DNA from 3 places in the Rouxiella sp. S1S-2 genome. Region 1 is predicted to be linked to each of the others. Evidence: predicted binding sites of a transcription regulator. Region 1 holds the regulator's gene; each other region holds the start of a gene.

What was found. The regulator Fur, encoded in region 1, represses iron uptake genes when iron is present. The targets are predictions, from matches to a motif close to ATAATAATGAGAACNACTATCAA.
Region 2: a site for Fur is predicted at 1,856-1,878, ahead of GA565_RS03175 (isochorismate synthase). Genes of this name have one in related genera too.
Region 3: a site for Fur is predicted at 2,649-2,671, ahead of bfd (bacterioferritin-associated ferredoxin). Genes of this name have one in related genera too.

Annotation. Positions count from the first base shown of each region.
Region 1 is NZ_WFKL01000001.1:4,193,567-4,198,520, forward strand. Features, by position in the region: gene ybfF (esterase) at 1-394, shown strand, start outside; gene ybfE (LexA regulated protein) at 676-957, shown strand; gene fldA (flavodoxin FldA) at 1,253-1,780, shown strand; gene fur (ferric iron uptake transcriptional regulator) at 2,022-2,468, shown strand; gene glnS (glutamine--tRNA ligase) at 2,625-4,295, opposite strand; gene nagE (PTS N-acetyl glucosamine transporter subunit IIABC) at 4,475-4,954, opposite strand, start outside.
Region 2 is NZ_WFKL01000001.1:672,153-677,106, reverse strand. Features, by position in the region: gene GA565_RS03180 ((2,3-dihydroxybenzoyl)adenylate synthase) at 1-587, opposite strand, end outside; gene GA565_RS03175 (isochorismate synthase) at 604-1,806, opposite strand; gene fepB (Fe2+-enterobactin ABC transporter substrate-binding protein) at 2,012-2,977, shown strand; gene GA565_RS03165 (LysM peptidoglycan-binding domain-containing protein) at 3,033-4,954, opposite strand, start outside.
Region 3 is NZ_WFKL01000001.1:611,932-616,885, reverse strand. Features, by position in the region: gene rplC (50S ribosomal protein L3) at 1-549, opposite strand, end outside; gene rpsJ (30S ribosomal protein S10) at 583-894, opposite strand; gene GA565_RS02830 (A24 family peptidase) at 1,303-1,830, shown strand; gene bfr (bacterioferritin) at 1,848-2,339, opposite strand; gene bfd (bacterioferritin-associated ferredoxin) at 2,416-2,610, opposite strand; gene tuf (elongation factor Tu) at 2,768-3,952, opposite strand; gene fusA (elongation factor G) at 4,023-4,954, opposite strand, start outside.

The sequences.
Region 1 (4,954 bases):
CGAGATTTTTGCCGCACTTAACGCCGTTAGCGCGGCAGGCATTAAAGACCGCACGTCGGCCGCTCAGTGTATGCAGGCCTTTATAAAGGAAGACGGCGTTGCCCAGTTTCTGTTGAAGTCGTTTCAACAGGGCGAATGGCGCTTCAACGTGGCGGTATTGTTAAAGGAATATGCCAATATTATTGGCTGGGCCGACGTACCTGCCTGGCCGCATCCGGCGCTGTTTATTCGCGGCGGACTGTCTAATTACATACAAGACAGTTACCGCGACGCCATTATGCGCCAGTTTCCGCAGGCCAGAGCACACGTTGTCGCGGGCAGCGGACACTGGGTGCATGCCGAGAAGCCGGACGCGGTGCTGCGCGCCATTCATCGCTTCATTGATGAACAATGAATGCGCAACGCTAACTAAAATTTACCTCTACCGCGCGCAACTGTTCAAAAAAACCGCTAATCATAATAACTTAGCGTGTAATTAGGGGCAGTTAGGCGTTGTGGAGGGATATACGCTAGGGTATGATTGCGCGCTGTAATTTTGCCCCTGCGGCGGGTCGGTTATCTCCCGCGTTTGAGGTAAATTGGGTTAGGGTTTATTAGCCCGAAATGTGTTAACCACTTCATCTGAAAAGGGCCTGGCCGCTTTTCGATGTAACTTCCCTAGTTGTACCGCTACCTATGGCAAAAGAACAACTGGATCGCACGACGCTTGATCTGTTCGCAGACGATCGCCGTCCGGGACGTCCAAAAACAAATCCGCTTTCTCGCGATGAACAGCTTAGGATTAACAAGCGTAATCAGCTTCGCCGTGACAAAAACAACGGTTTACGTCGCGTTGAGCTGAAAATTAATGCCGAAGCCGTGGATGCGCTTAATAAGCTGGCGGAACAGCAAAATATCAGTCGCAGCGAGCTGATTGAGCAGATGCTGCTGTCTCATCTGAACAATCAGGAAAGTTAGTCATCGTTTGTGATGCGGGCGGGTAACCCTAGCGGTTATCCGCCGTTGCGTTTCTCCGTCTTTCCGCAAGTGCAAGAACACACAAAGGCGATAACGCTCGCCTGAAATGCCCGTTAGACTGTAGGGCATTAGAATTAGGGTCGTATTAAAACCGTGCTGCATTAATCAGAGTTGGGATGAGAATATGTTCTCAGCCCGTCGAGTTTGCTATTATCTTGCGCAAACTGAATCGCATGCCGCGGACGAAAAAGCAGACTCGATGAGTCTATTGAAGAACAAGAGGTTAGATAAGCTTATGGCAGTAGTAGGTATCTTCTTTGGTTCCGACACCGGAAACACCGAAAACATCGCAAAAATGATCCAGAAGCAGTTGGGTAAAGATGTTGCTGACGTGCAGGACATCGCCAAAAGCAGCAAAGAAGATCTGGAAAAATACGATATTCTGCTGCTTGGCATCCCAACCTGGTACTACGGTGAAGCACAGTGTGACTGGGACGACTTTTTCCCAACGCTGGAAGAGATAGATTTTGAAGGCAAGCTGGTTGCGCTGTTTGGCTGTGGCGATCAGGAAGATTACGCCGAGTACTTCTGTGACGCGATGGGCACCGTTCGCGATATTATCGAACCACGCGGCGCCGTGATTGTTGGCCACTGGTCAACCGAAGGTTACGGTTACGAAGCGTCTAAAGGCATGGCGGATGATACTCACTTCATCGGTCTGGCCATCGACGAAGACCGTCAACCTGAGCTGACAAACGAACGTGTCGACGCTTGGGTTAAGCAAATTAGCGAAGAATTAAGCCTTTCAGAGATAATCGGCTAATCCCACACAAAGGCTAAGGCCCTGAATCGTTGAGGTTAAACGCGAAAGGGCCAAACTATCACTGAAATTAACAATTTAACGTCTACAAAATTGTAACTTTCAGCTGTATCAAGGTACACTTACATTATCTGTTTTTATCGTTTTGGCTTTTTTATCGCCCGTTTGAAGGGTGCGAACGATGTTTGTGAACAGCCCACCGTTTTCATTAACGTGATTAGCATAGTGACAGGACTAAATCCGCATGACTGACAACAACACCGCACTGAAGAAAGCCGGCTTAAAAGTCACGCTTCCGCGCCTGAAAATCCTGGAAGTGTTGCAAGCTCCGGCAGGTCATCACGTCAGTGCGGAAGATTTGTACAAAGAACTGATTGATATGGGCGAAGAGATTGGTCTTGCCACGGTTTACCGTGTTTTGAACCAGTTTGACGACGCCGGCATTGTTACCCGTCACAATTTTGAAGGCGGCAAGTCAGTATTTGAACTGACTCAGCAACATCACCACGACCATTTGATCTGCCTCGACTGCGGCCGCGTTATTGAGTTCCGTGACGAGTATATCGAAGGCCGTCAACGTGAGATTGCCAAGGCACACGGTATTAAACTCACCAACCACAGTCTTTATCTTTACGGCCATTGCGAACTTGGCAACTGCATCGAAGATGAAACTCTGCATGGTAAAGGCTGATATTTTGCCCCAGCGCTGTCGCTGAGGAACAAAAGAGTATTCGCCTATAAAATGACCGCTGAAAAGCGGTTTTTTTATGCCTGGAATTTGATGCGGAAGAGTTGGGGATTAGCGTAGATCCCCCACTCCTGGAGCCGGGGATCTCACGCTTATTGATCAGACGACTGGCTTACTTTCCCAGTTGTCACGCAGCCCGACGGTGCGGTTAAACACCAGGTGCTCGGCACTGGAGTAAGTGCTGTCGGCGCAGAAATACCCTTCACGCTCAAACTGCAGACTCACTGCGGCCTGTGCGTTTGCCATGCTCGGTTCAACAAACCCGTGGGCAATCACCAGAGACTCTGGATTGATAGTGGTCAGAAAGTCTTCTGCCTGAGCCGGGTTAGCGACGCTGAACAGGCGGTCATACAAGCGGAACTCGGCCGGTTTACCTTCGCTCGCAGACACCCAGTGGATCACGCCTTTGACTTTACGGCCGTCGGCAGGGTCTTTACTCAGGGTATCAATGTCATAGCTACAGAAAATAGTGGTGATATTGCCTTCGGCATCTTTCTCGATGCGTTCGGCTTTAATCACGTACGCATTGCGCAAACGCACTTCTTTCCCCAGAACCAGACGCTTGTACTGCTTGTTGGCTTCTTCGCGGAAATCAGCCTGATCGATGAAGATTTCAGCGGTAAATGGCACATCACGCGAGCCCATTTCTGGCTTGCTCGGATGATTTGGCATTTTTACCCACTGAACGGCATCACCGGTAAAGTTCTCAATAATCACTTTAACCGGATTGATCACCGCCATCGCACGCGGCGCGTTTTCGTTGAGGTCGTCACGAATGCAGGACTCCAGCGCGGCCATTTCAACGTTGTTATCCTGCTTGGTCACGCCGATACGACGACAGAACTCGCGAATTGACGCCGAGGTATAACCGCGACGACGCAGGCCGGATACCGTTGGCATACGCGGGTCATCCCAACCTTCTACAATCTTGTCGGTCACCAGCAGGCTCAGCTTGCGCTTGGACATGATGGAATATTCAAGATTCAGGCGTGAGAACTCGTACTGACGCGGATGACAGGCGATGCTGATGTTGTCGAGCACCCAGTCATACAGACGGCGGTTGTCCTGGAACTCCAGCGTACACAGCGAGTGAGTGATCCCTTCCAGCGCATCGGAAATGCAGTGGGTGAAATCGTACATCGGATAGATGCACCACTTAGTGCCGGTCTGATGGTGGTCGGCAAACTTGATGCGATACAGCACCGGATCACGCATCACGAAGAATGGCGACGCCATGTCAATTTTTGCGCGCAAGCACGCGGTGCCCTCGGCAAACTCGCCGTTGCGCATTTTGGCAAACAGGTCGAGGTTCTCTTGCACAGTGCGATCGCGGAACGGGCTATTTTTACCCGGCGCCGTCAGGTTACCGCGATATTCGCGGATCTGATCCGGAGACAGTTCGTCAACGTAGGCCAGGCCTTTTTCAATCAGCTCAACCGCATAGTGGTGCAGTTGATCAAAATAGTCGGAAGAGTAATGAACCTCACCGCTCCACTCGAAACCAAGCCACTGAACGTCTTTTTTAATAGACTCGACGAATTCGATATCTTCTTTCACCGGGTTGGTATCATCAAAACGCAGGTTGCATTGGCCCTGGTAGTCTTGCGCGATGCCAAAGTTCAGGCAGATCGATTTTGCGTGGCCAATGTGCAAATAACCATTTGGCTCAGGCGGGAAACGGGTCACGACAGAAGCGTGTTTTCCCGATGCCAGATCTTCATCAATAATCTGACGGATAAAATTTGTTGGGCGGGCTTCAGCCTCACTCATTGTTCATTTCCTCTACGCGAACGAAAGCTCGAAAGACTAACCGCATATGTTCCAACAAGCCACGCTGGGAAACAACCCTTATGTGCCAAATTTGAATTTTATAATAAAAAAACGGGAAGAGATTGCTCCCTTCCCGCCGCGGCGCTTAACTCACGCCGATATTTTTTAACAATATGACGTTATTTGGACTGGATCTCGTACAGCTTGCTTTCGCCCGCGACCACAGTCTCTCCCGCCAACAGCGCAATGCCTGCGTAATCTTCCATGTTACTGACTACAACCGGGCTTATCATTGAACGCGCATTGCCGTTCAGATAGTCCAGGTCTAGCTCCAGTACCGGCTGACCCACGCTCACCGTTGCACCCTCTTCAACCAGACGGGTAAAGCCTTGACCGTTAAGTGCGACGGTATCGAGTCCGATATGCACCACAACTTCAGCTCCGGATTCGGTTTCCAGACAGAAGGCGTGGTTAGTATTAAAGAATTTAACGATAACGCCGTTTGCCGGAGCAACCACCGTTTTACTCGTCGGGCGAATCGCTAAACCTTCACCTACCGCACCGCTGGCAAAGGCTTCATCAGGCACCTCAGACAAGGCAACAACTTCACCGGTAATCGGCGATATCAACGTTTCAACCACAACCTTTGGCGTATTGGG
Region 2 (4,954 bases), 3.5 Mb from region 1:
CCGGTGCTTCCGCCCGAAAGCTGGAAGAAGGCGACCTGATCCGCGGCAGTTGGCGACGCCGTAAATTCTTGCTGGGGTTCAGCTATCCACGCCGCCAGCGACTGCTCGGCGCGTTCGGCATTGCGCAGCGCAACCTGACGCAGCGAGGTGTGCTGAGCCAAAAAAGCATCAAGAAAAGTATCGTCGCCAAACAGTACGTGGTCGCGGTCGGCAATCAGCAGCGCAGGATTGATTTGGCTGGCATACGACTGTAGCTCGGTGCGTTGATGGCTGAACAACGCATTAACCGGCACCACGCCAATTTTCAACAGCGCAAAAAACACCACGTAGAATTCGTTAACGTTACCCAGCTGCACCAGGGCGGTATCGCCTGCAACCAGGCCTCGGCGACGCAGCGCGCCCGCCAGACTGTCCGACTGCTGGTTAAGCTCGCGATAACTCAGACTGCCTGTCGCATCAATCATCGCGACATGGTCATTGTTGGCCTGACGGGTAAGAATGTCGGTCAGCGGCTCATCTATCCAATAACCGCGCTCGCGGTACAGTCGTGCAAAATTCTCCGGCCAGGCGGTAAAGGTTATGCTCATATTCTTATTCTCAGACTTAGTTCAAACCAAATGCGCGAAGCATGGTATTCAGTTTTACGCCAGTTTCGCGCCACTCAGATTCAGGAGAGGAGTCAGGAACGATGCCTGCTCCAGCAAACAGCCGCACCTGATCGCCGTTAACGGTGCCACAGCGGATCGTAACCACCCATTCACCATTACCACGATCGTCACACCAGCCGACGATCCCGCCAAACAGGCCTCGATCGAAAGGTTCGAGTTGCTCGATCAAATCACGGGCAATTCGCGTCGGTGACCCGCAAAGCGCCGGCGTCGGATGCAGAAGACAGGCCAGCGACAGGGCATTTTCCTGCGGATCCAGCACGTCGCCATCAATCGGGGTAGACAAGTGCCACAGGGTCGGCGTGCTCAAAAGCTCTGGCGTGGCGGGGATGTGTAAATGACGACTGCGGCACGCCAATACCCGGCGCATGCCTTCGGTCACTATCTGGTGTTCATACAAATCCTTGCCCGAATCGAGTAAAACGCGACTCACTTCGGCGTCCTGCTGTGGGCAGCTTTCGCGACGGGCAGAACCGGCAAGTGGATTAGAGTAAAACTTATTGCCATTTTTACGCAGCAGCAGCTCTGGGCTGGCACCGATAAGCGCCCCCTGCTCCAGCGGAACGTGAAAGTGATAGCCGTTAGGGTTTTGGACAATGACGCGGTTCAACAGCGCCGGACGTTCTACCGCACCGCGCGTTTTAATCTCCAGCAGACGCGATAGTACGGCTTTATCTAACTTACCGTCGTTCATCGCCTGCACCGCATCGGTAACCATCTGCATAAACTGCTGCTGTTCAGGCAACTCCGTTTTACTTAGCACGGCCGGTAGCTCGCTTTCCTGGGCCTGAACTGCGGACATTACCGCGCTGCGCTCAATCCAGTGCGTCTTTTTTGGCACAAATAGAGCCGAAGGTTGGCGTTTATCAAAAGGTATTGCCCCGCAAAGTACGGGATGTTTGATTCCCGCTGCGCGAGCATCGGAAAATGCAGCCTGCACCGCCTGTTGAAATTTACCGTTAATCGCATCGCCATCGACGGCAGGCTCACGGACGTTGGTCAAGCAACCTTCCGTGCTCAGGCTTTTGAAAGGCGATGTAAAGAAAAAACCCGAGGTAGGGGAAAGGTCGGCAAAATTGATGTTTTCGGCCTCGCGCTGTTTACCGGCTAAATCGCGCTCTTTCATCACAGTATCCATCTGTACACTCCCACGCAGTGTATTCACACAAAAAGTAATGATAATTTGCATGATAATTATTATCATTTGTATTTGATCGCGTTTAAAGTACGTGATGAGTGTAACAGTGTCAATGAAACGGAATTTTGCCCCGGAGCAATTCGCTGGCATTCTTACTGGATTTCCCCAAATGAAACCGGCAGTTATTCACAATTAAGGTCTTAAAATGAAGTTAACAACGTTGCGCCCTTTGGCCGCTATTTTAGGAATATTCACCCTTCTGACGGTTTCGGCCCATGCAGCCGAAGGTTGGCCAAGAGAGATTAAAACCTCGCACGGGGTGATAACTCTGCAACATCCTCCTCAGCGTATTGTTTCCACCAGCGTCACCGTCACCGGCACACTGCTGGCTATTAATGCGCCTGTGATTGCCAGCGGTGCCACCAGCCCCAATACCCGCATCTCGGACGACCAGGGTTTCTTTCGTCAGTGGAGCAGCATCGCCAAACAACGTGCGGTAAAACGCCTTTATATCGGTGAACCCAACGCCGAGGCGATTGCCGGTGAAGCGCCTGATTTAATTATTATTGCCGCCACCGGCGGAGATTCTGCGCTAAAAGTTTACGACCAGCTTTCCGCGCTCGCGCCGGTGATGGTGGTGAATTACGATGACAAAAGTTGGCAGGAACTGGCAGTAGAATTGGGTGAAGCGACCGGTAAAGAAGCCGATGCGGCTAAAACCGTCGCCAGCTTTGACGCACGCGAGAAAGCCCTAAAGCAAAGTATTCATTTACCTGCGCAGCCAGTCTCGGCTTTGGTTTATCGTCCCGACGGCAAAGCCGCCAACCTGTGGACACCGGCCTCCCCGCAGGGGCAAATGCTGGAACAGCTGGGCTTTACGCTGGCACAACCTCCGGCCAATGTCGCCAGCGGTCAAACGCAGGGCATTCGCAAGGACATTATTCAGTTGGCGGGTGAAAACATGGCGATGGGCTTAAACGGCAAATCGCTGCTGCTGTTTGCCGGTGATCAAACTGATGCTAAGCGTCTGGAAAGCAATGTGTTCCTGAGCCACCTGCCTGCGGTACAAAACAAGCAGGTGTTTGCCTTAGGCAACGACACCTTCCGACTGGATTACTACAGCGCCAGCAATCTGCTGACGCAGCTGGAAACGCAGTTTAGCGGCCATTAATCCGCTTGGTGGGTTGGGGAACAGAGTGTGTTTGAGATTGAAACGACCAAGTAAACTATGCTCCCCACCCACTCATCATACCGGGTACGACAGGAATTCGTAATGTCTGCCCCACGGGTAATGGCCCTTCAAGAGATGCAAGTAAATCTCTGTTGGCGTTGAACAGTTCAACATATCGGTCTTCTCTATTGGCCCCATAGGCTTTTTTGGCAATATCTTTGAAGGTATCCCCCTCCTCAATAGTATAGGACACATAGTTTAGTGTACTATCTCTGGGAGCAATTGGCGCATTCGCTGTTACTGATTGCCTATCTATGTGAGCAATTGCCGCATTCGCTGCTGCTAATTGCCTCTCTTTGGACGCCGTTGCCAACAAATTATATACTGCTTTTGAGACTCCCCCCAAAAATCTCACTAATAAGTTGACAGCAGCGGGTGGCACGTTTAACTTTAAAAAGGCGGCGACAGTCTGAGTGTCTTTCGCAACAAAGTTAAATTTCATGCTAAATAACTTATCAACAAATTTTGAGAGGGTTATTAATTTATCATTAGGATTATCCAAGATTTTATCAGCTGTATGTCTTACTTCCTTGGCTAATGATAAACCCCTTGGAATAATCGGTCGTGTGGCTAAAATACCTGCCAATAAATGCGTTGACAATGCCGTCAAACCGTCTCTAAGATGAGCTATAGTTTTCGCTCTATCATCTTCAGCCAAGGCTTTTAATGTAGAAGGTACTGCATTACATAAACCGAGCCCTATATTGGCAGAGATACTCATTCCAGTAAATGGAGCCCAGAAAGGTAAAAGTTTAAGTAAAACTTCAATGCCCCCCGCCAACGCGAATAATGTTGATTCTCCACGCGACACGATAAGTCTATCAAAATCATCTTCGAAATTGTCAACGACGACTTTAGCTAAAATATCCTGAACACGCCCTTTTTCACCTAAGGAAAATGGCGATGTCACTCCGGTGAAAAACATCTTCAACAGATTATATTTACCTTCAAGAGACGCAAATGATGCGGGGACTTTATTCTGTTGACTCTTAGGCAATCCAGCATTCATCTCTATTAACAGTTCAGTCTGGCCCGCGAGATTGTTTTCAGCATCCTTTAATTTAACAGGCACAAAACTGCTGCTGGTACCATGAATCATTCTTCCAACCAAGAATAGATTCGAGACAGGATACCCCTTGAATTTTATCTGCTGAACATCATTGAGATCTTCTGAGCTGACCTTATCGAAATTAGTGTGCGTGGCCATATTCATTTGATTATGGATGTAAGCGTTCGTTTCGGCAGATGCTCGGATCGAATCTTTTATTGAATTAAGAGCAGTGGCTGAGGAAACTGTACGTTTCATTTTCATGTTGACATAAGTTTGTAAGCTGTCATCTGTAAAGGTCGTACTTATGCCGTTATTTTTAAACTCAGCAGGCCATTCTATTTTATAACTCTGGTTATTGTGTGCTCTATTAGATCCAATTAGTGGTGTCAGTTTTCTCAATAATTCACCCGTCGCTATCTCAAGGGGCGTTACTCTTATAAAAGTATTTTTAGTCCCTGTTAGTAGTCCCCCCTTGTTGATATTGAAGACACTCACTTTAACCTTAGTGTCCTGAATTTTCTTAAATACATCCCCAGACATACCGCTACGCTTACATTTATAGGCAAGTATCTCCGTAAAATAATCCAAGACGGGTTTATTGGGCTCCATATTTACATTTGCGTCAAGCAAAGGGTACAAATTGCTCAACGAATCGTTTGGGGCGATCGGGCCTATTATACGCCCGCCCTGAACAGCATCAGGTAGAAGTGCCAATAGCGCCGCGGCTGCACCCGCCACCGGACCTGCGATAGCCGTTACCGCCATACCCGCCAACAAACTGTTAGCGGCGGCATTTAATGGTCCAGCAGCAACTGGCATATCTGCCGCTTTTTTTGACGCGTTTTTGTCTGGCATTTCATAGCGAG
Region 3 (4,954 bases), 3.6 Mb from region 1:
CTCAGCGTCAACACGTACTACGTCCAGGCTTTGAACGGTTACACGCTCGTTACCCAGTTGGCCTGCCATTTTCTTGCCTTTGAACACTTTGCCCGGAGTCTGGTTCTGACCGATAGAACCCGGAACGCGGTGAGACAAGGAGTTACCGTGTGTAGCATCTTGAGTACGGAAGTTCCAGCGTTTAACAGTACCCGCGAAACCTTTACCTTTAGATGTACCAGTAACGTCTACTTTCTTAACGTCTGCGAAAATTTCAACGCTAATGTCTTGACCTGCAGTGAACTCTTCACCTTCTGCAAGGCGGAATTCCCACAAACCACGGCCAGCTTCTACGCCAGCTTTAGCGAAGTGACCCGCTTCTGGTTTGGTTACACGGTTAGCTTTTTTGCTACCAGTAGTAACCTGAACAGCACGGTAACCGTCGTTTTCCAGATCTTTGATCTGAGTAACGCGGTTTGCTTCAATTTCGATAACGGTTACAGGGATAGAAACACCATCTTCTGTGAAGATGCGAGTCATACCCACTTTCTTACCGACTAAACCAATCATTGTTTCAACCTCTCAATCGCTCAATGACCCTGATTAACCCAGGCTGATCTGCACGTCTACACCAGCAGCCAGATCCAGACGCATCAGAGCATCAACGGTTTTCTCGGTTGGCTCAACGATGTCAACCAGACGCTTGTGAGTGCGAATCTCATACTGATCGCGCGCATCTTTATTGACGTGCGGAGAAATCAGAATGGTAAAGCGCTCTTTGCGGGTCGGCAGCGGAATTGGACCACGAACTTGCGCACCAGTGCGCTTCGCGGTCTCAACGATTTCCGCAGTTGATTGATCAATCAAACGATGATCAAACGCTTTCAGGCGGATACGGATTCTTTGGTTCTGCATGAGACCAGAGCTCCAATTATTTTAAACGTAAAATGACTACTACTCGGTCCCATTTCGATTGATGGGAGAGTGTAATCGTTCTTCACATAACCCCCATATCGGGAGTATTGTTTGCCGAGCGGTTACTTTGCTCGACAACTAATTCTTATCGAATTAGGCTTACCAAGATTAGGTAAGCCCGCGCATTATACGTAACACAGCAAAGTAAGCAACCCCCTAAGGCAATAAAGTGCGTTTATTTCGTACACGCCCCCTCCCCCTCTTGGCTGTTGCAGTCGATTTGTGAGACGTCGCCCGAAGTTGAAAGCTCATCCCCCACGGCGTTTTTTTAGGATTGTTTGTTCGCTGGCAAAGATTATCCTCATGGCTTCATAAAGGAGTAACCTTATAGATATTGAGGGATATTAAATGTTTAACGATCTTTACCAGCTCGGTATTGTTCACGGCTATGCCTTTATCACCTGTGTGATTCTGGTCGGTTACTTACTGGCACTGAGTGTTATCGACATAGAACGGTTTCAGTTACCCGACCGCCTTACTCTTTCTCTGCTGTGGGTTGGTTTGATGCTGCACGCATTATTTACACCACAATTTCTTGCCAGCTCCGTTATCGGTGCAGCTGCAGGTTATTTTTTTTTATGGGCTATTTATTGGCTGGTGAAATTAGTGATCAAAAAAGAGGGGTTGGGTTATGGCGATTTTAAACTCATGGCGGCGTTGGGGGCATGGCTGGGATGGGAATGTTTACCGTGGGTGGCGGTCTATGCTTCGATAACGGGGATAATCGTGTTCTTTTTGCGATTCTGTTTCAATCGTAACAAAGGAGAAATACCGTTTGGACCTTTCCTTGCTGCTGCCGGGGGTATAATTTATATCAGCCAGCAAATGAACAGCCTGGCTGATCCTCGGTGTATATTCTGCGTAACGTTTAAATAACGGATTTAGTCCAAGGACTAATGCGCCGCTTTATTTGATTCTTCTTTTATCTGGGTCTGAACGTAATTTTGCAGGCCCACTCGACCTATAAGATCAAGCTCGGTTTCAATCCAGTCAATGTGGTGCTCCTCATCGGCCAGGATTTTTATCATCAAATCGCGACTTACGTAGTCATGAATTGAATCGGCGTAGGCAATGGCTTCACGTAAATCTTTGGCACCTTCCAGCTCGAGAACCAGATCGGACTTGAGCATTTCCTCAATGTCTTCACCAATGTTGAGCTTGCCGAGATCTTGCAGGTTGGGAATGCCTTCCAGGAACAGGATACGCTCGATGTAAATATCGGCGTGTTTCATTTCATCGATGGATTCGTGGTATTCGATGCCGTTGAGTCGCATCAAGCCCCAGTTTTTGAACATTCTGGCGTGAAGAAAATACTGATTAATGGCAACGAGCTCATTTCCTAGCAGCTTGTTAAGGTGCGCAATGACTTTTGTATCGCCTTTCATAGGAATACCCTCCGCTCTAGTTCTATGAAGTGTAGAACCAGTTAGCAAAGAGTCAAAAAAATAACCCTACTATTTATCAGGCAACTTCGATGATATAGGTAATGCTCTCTTGCTCCTCAACCAGGATCTGTCTGGCCTGCCTGATGCATTTTCCACAATCAGTTCCGATCGGGACTAATTGGCGAAGCTGTTTCATCGTTTGTGGCTGATGCTGCCGAATGACTTTGCGGATCACTTTGTCAGTGACTGCATTACACAAACACACGTACATACACTAACTCAATAATTAACCTATTCAGTTAACTGTAAATGAGAATAGTTTTTATTTCAATTACGTTCTGAAAAATTTACATTACAACTTTTATTAAAAGATAGGCATAAAAAAGGGTGCCGAAGCACCCTTTTCAATTGCATCAAGAAATCAGCGATTAAGCGAGAACTTTAGCAACAACACCAGCACCAACAGTACGACCGCCTTCACGGATTGCGAAACGCAGGCCGTCGTCCATCGCGATTGGGTGGATCAGGGTCACAACCATGTTCACGTTGTCACCTGGCATTACCATCTCTACGCCTTCTGGCAGTTCGATGGTACCGGTCACGTCAGTTGTACGGAAGTAGAACTGTGGACGGTAGCCTTTGAAGAACGGAGTATGACGGCCGCCTTCATCTTTGCTCAGGATATAGACTTCTGAGTCAAATTTGGTGTGTGGTTTGATTGAACCTGGTTTAGCCAATACTTGACCACGTTCGATGTCTTCACGCTTGATACCGCGCAGCAGAACACCTACGTTCTCGCCTGCACGACCTTCGTCAAGCAGTTTACGGAACATTTCAACGCCGGTACAGGTAGACTTAACGGTGTCTTTGATACCTACGATTTCTACTTCTTCGCCAACTTTAACGATACCGCGCTCTACACGACCGGTAACAACTGTACCACGGCCGGAGATGGAGAATACGTCTTCGATTGGCAGCAGGAATGGCTTGTCAATTGCGCGCTCTGGTTCTGGGATGTAAGAATCCAGGAAACCGGCCAGCTCAATGATTTTAGCTTCCCACTCAGCGTCGCCTTCCAGTGCTTTCAGCGCTGAACCACGAACGACTGGCAGATCATCGCCTGGGAAGTCGTACATAGACAGAAGTTCACGAACTTCCATTTCTACCAGTTCCAGCAGCTCTTCATCATCAACCATGTCACATTTGTTCATGAACACGATGATGTAAGGAACGCCAACCTGACGACCCAGCAGGATGTGCTCACGAGTCTGTGGCATTGGGCCATCAGTCGCAGCAACAACCAGGATAGCGCCGTCCATCTGAGCAGCACCGGTGATCATGTTTTTCACGTAGTCGGCGTGCCCTGGGCAGTCAACGTGCGCGTAGTGACGAGCTGGGGTATCGTACTCAACGTGAGAAGTGTTGATGGTGATACCACGTGCTTTTTCTTCTGGTGCGTTATCGATCTGGTCGAATGCACGAGCAGAACCGCCGTAGGTTTTAGCCAGAACGGTGGTGATAGCAGCAGTCAGGGTAGTTTTGCCGTGGTCAACGTGGCCGATAGTACCAACGTTGACGTGCGGTTTGGAACGTTCAAATTTTTCTTTAGACACGGATATATTCCTTACTATTGTGCTCTCCCCTCAAGGAGAGAGCACGGGATCATTGTGTTAAAACCTAGGCTTATTTACCACGAGCTTCGATTACAGCCTGGGCAACGTTGCTTGGCGCGTCATCATACTTCAGGAATTCCATGGAGTAAGATGCACGGCCTTTGGTCAGTGAACGCAGCTGAGTCGCATAACCGAACATTTCGGAAAGCGGAACTTCAGCATGAATCACAACGCCAGTAGCGTTAGATTCTTGGCCTTTCAGCATACCACGACGACGGCTAAGGTCACCGATCACGTCACCGGTGTTCTCTTCTGGAGTTTCTACTTCAACCTTCATGATCGGCTCAAGCAGAACTGGTTTCGCTTTCTTAAAGCCATCTTTGAAGGCGATAGAAGCGGCCAGTTTAAACGCCAGCTCAGAGGAGTCAACGTCATGGTAAGAACCGAAGTGCAGACGCACACCAAGATCTACCACTGGGTAACCCGCCAACGGACCTGCTTTCAGCTGCTCCTGGATGCCTTTGTCAATCGCACCGATGAATTCACCTGGAATTACACCGCCTTTGATTTCGTTGACAAACTCGTAGCCTTTCGGATTCGAGCCTGGCTCCAACGGATACATGTCGATCACAACGTGACCGTACTGACCACGACCACCAGACTGCTTGGCGTGCTTACCTTCAACGTCGGTAACTTTGGCGCGAATCGCTTCACGGTAAGCTACCTGCGGCTTACCAACGTTAGCTTCAACGTTGAATTCGCGACGCATACGGTCAACCAGGATATCCAGGTGAAGTTCACCCATACCTGCGATGATTGTCTGACCAGATTCTTCATCAGTCCAAACGCGGAATGATGGGTCTTCTTTAGCCAGACGGCCCAGAGCCAGACCCATTTTTTCTTGGTCAGCTTTGGTTTTTGGTTCTACAGCAACGGAGATTACCGGCTCTGGGAATTCCATACGCTCAAGAATGATCACGTTGTTCGGATCACACAGGGTAT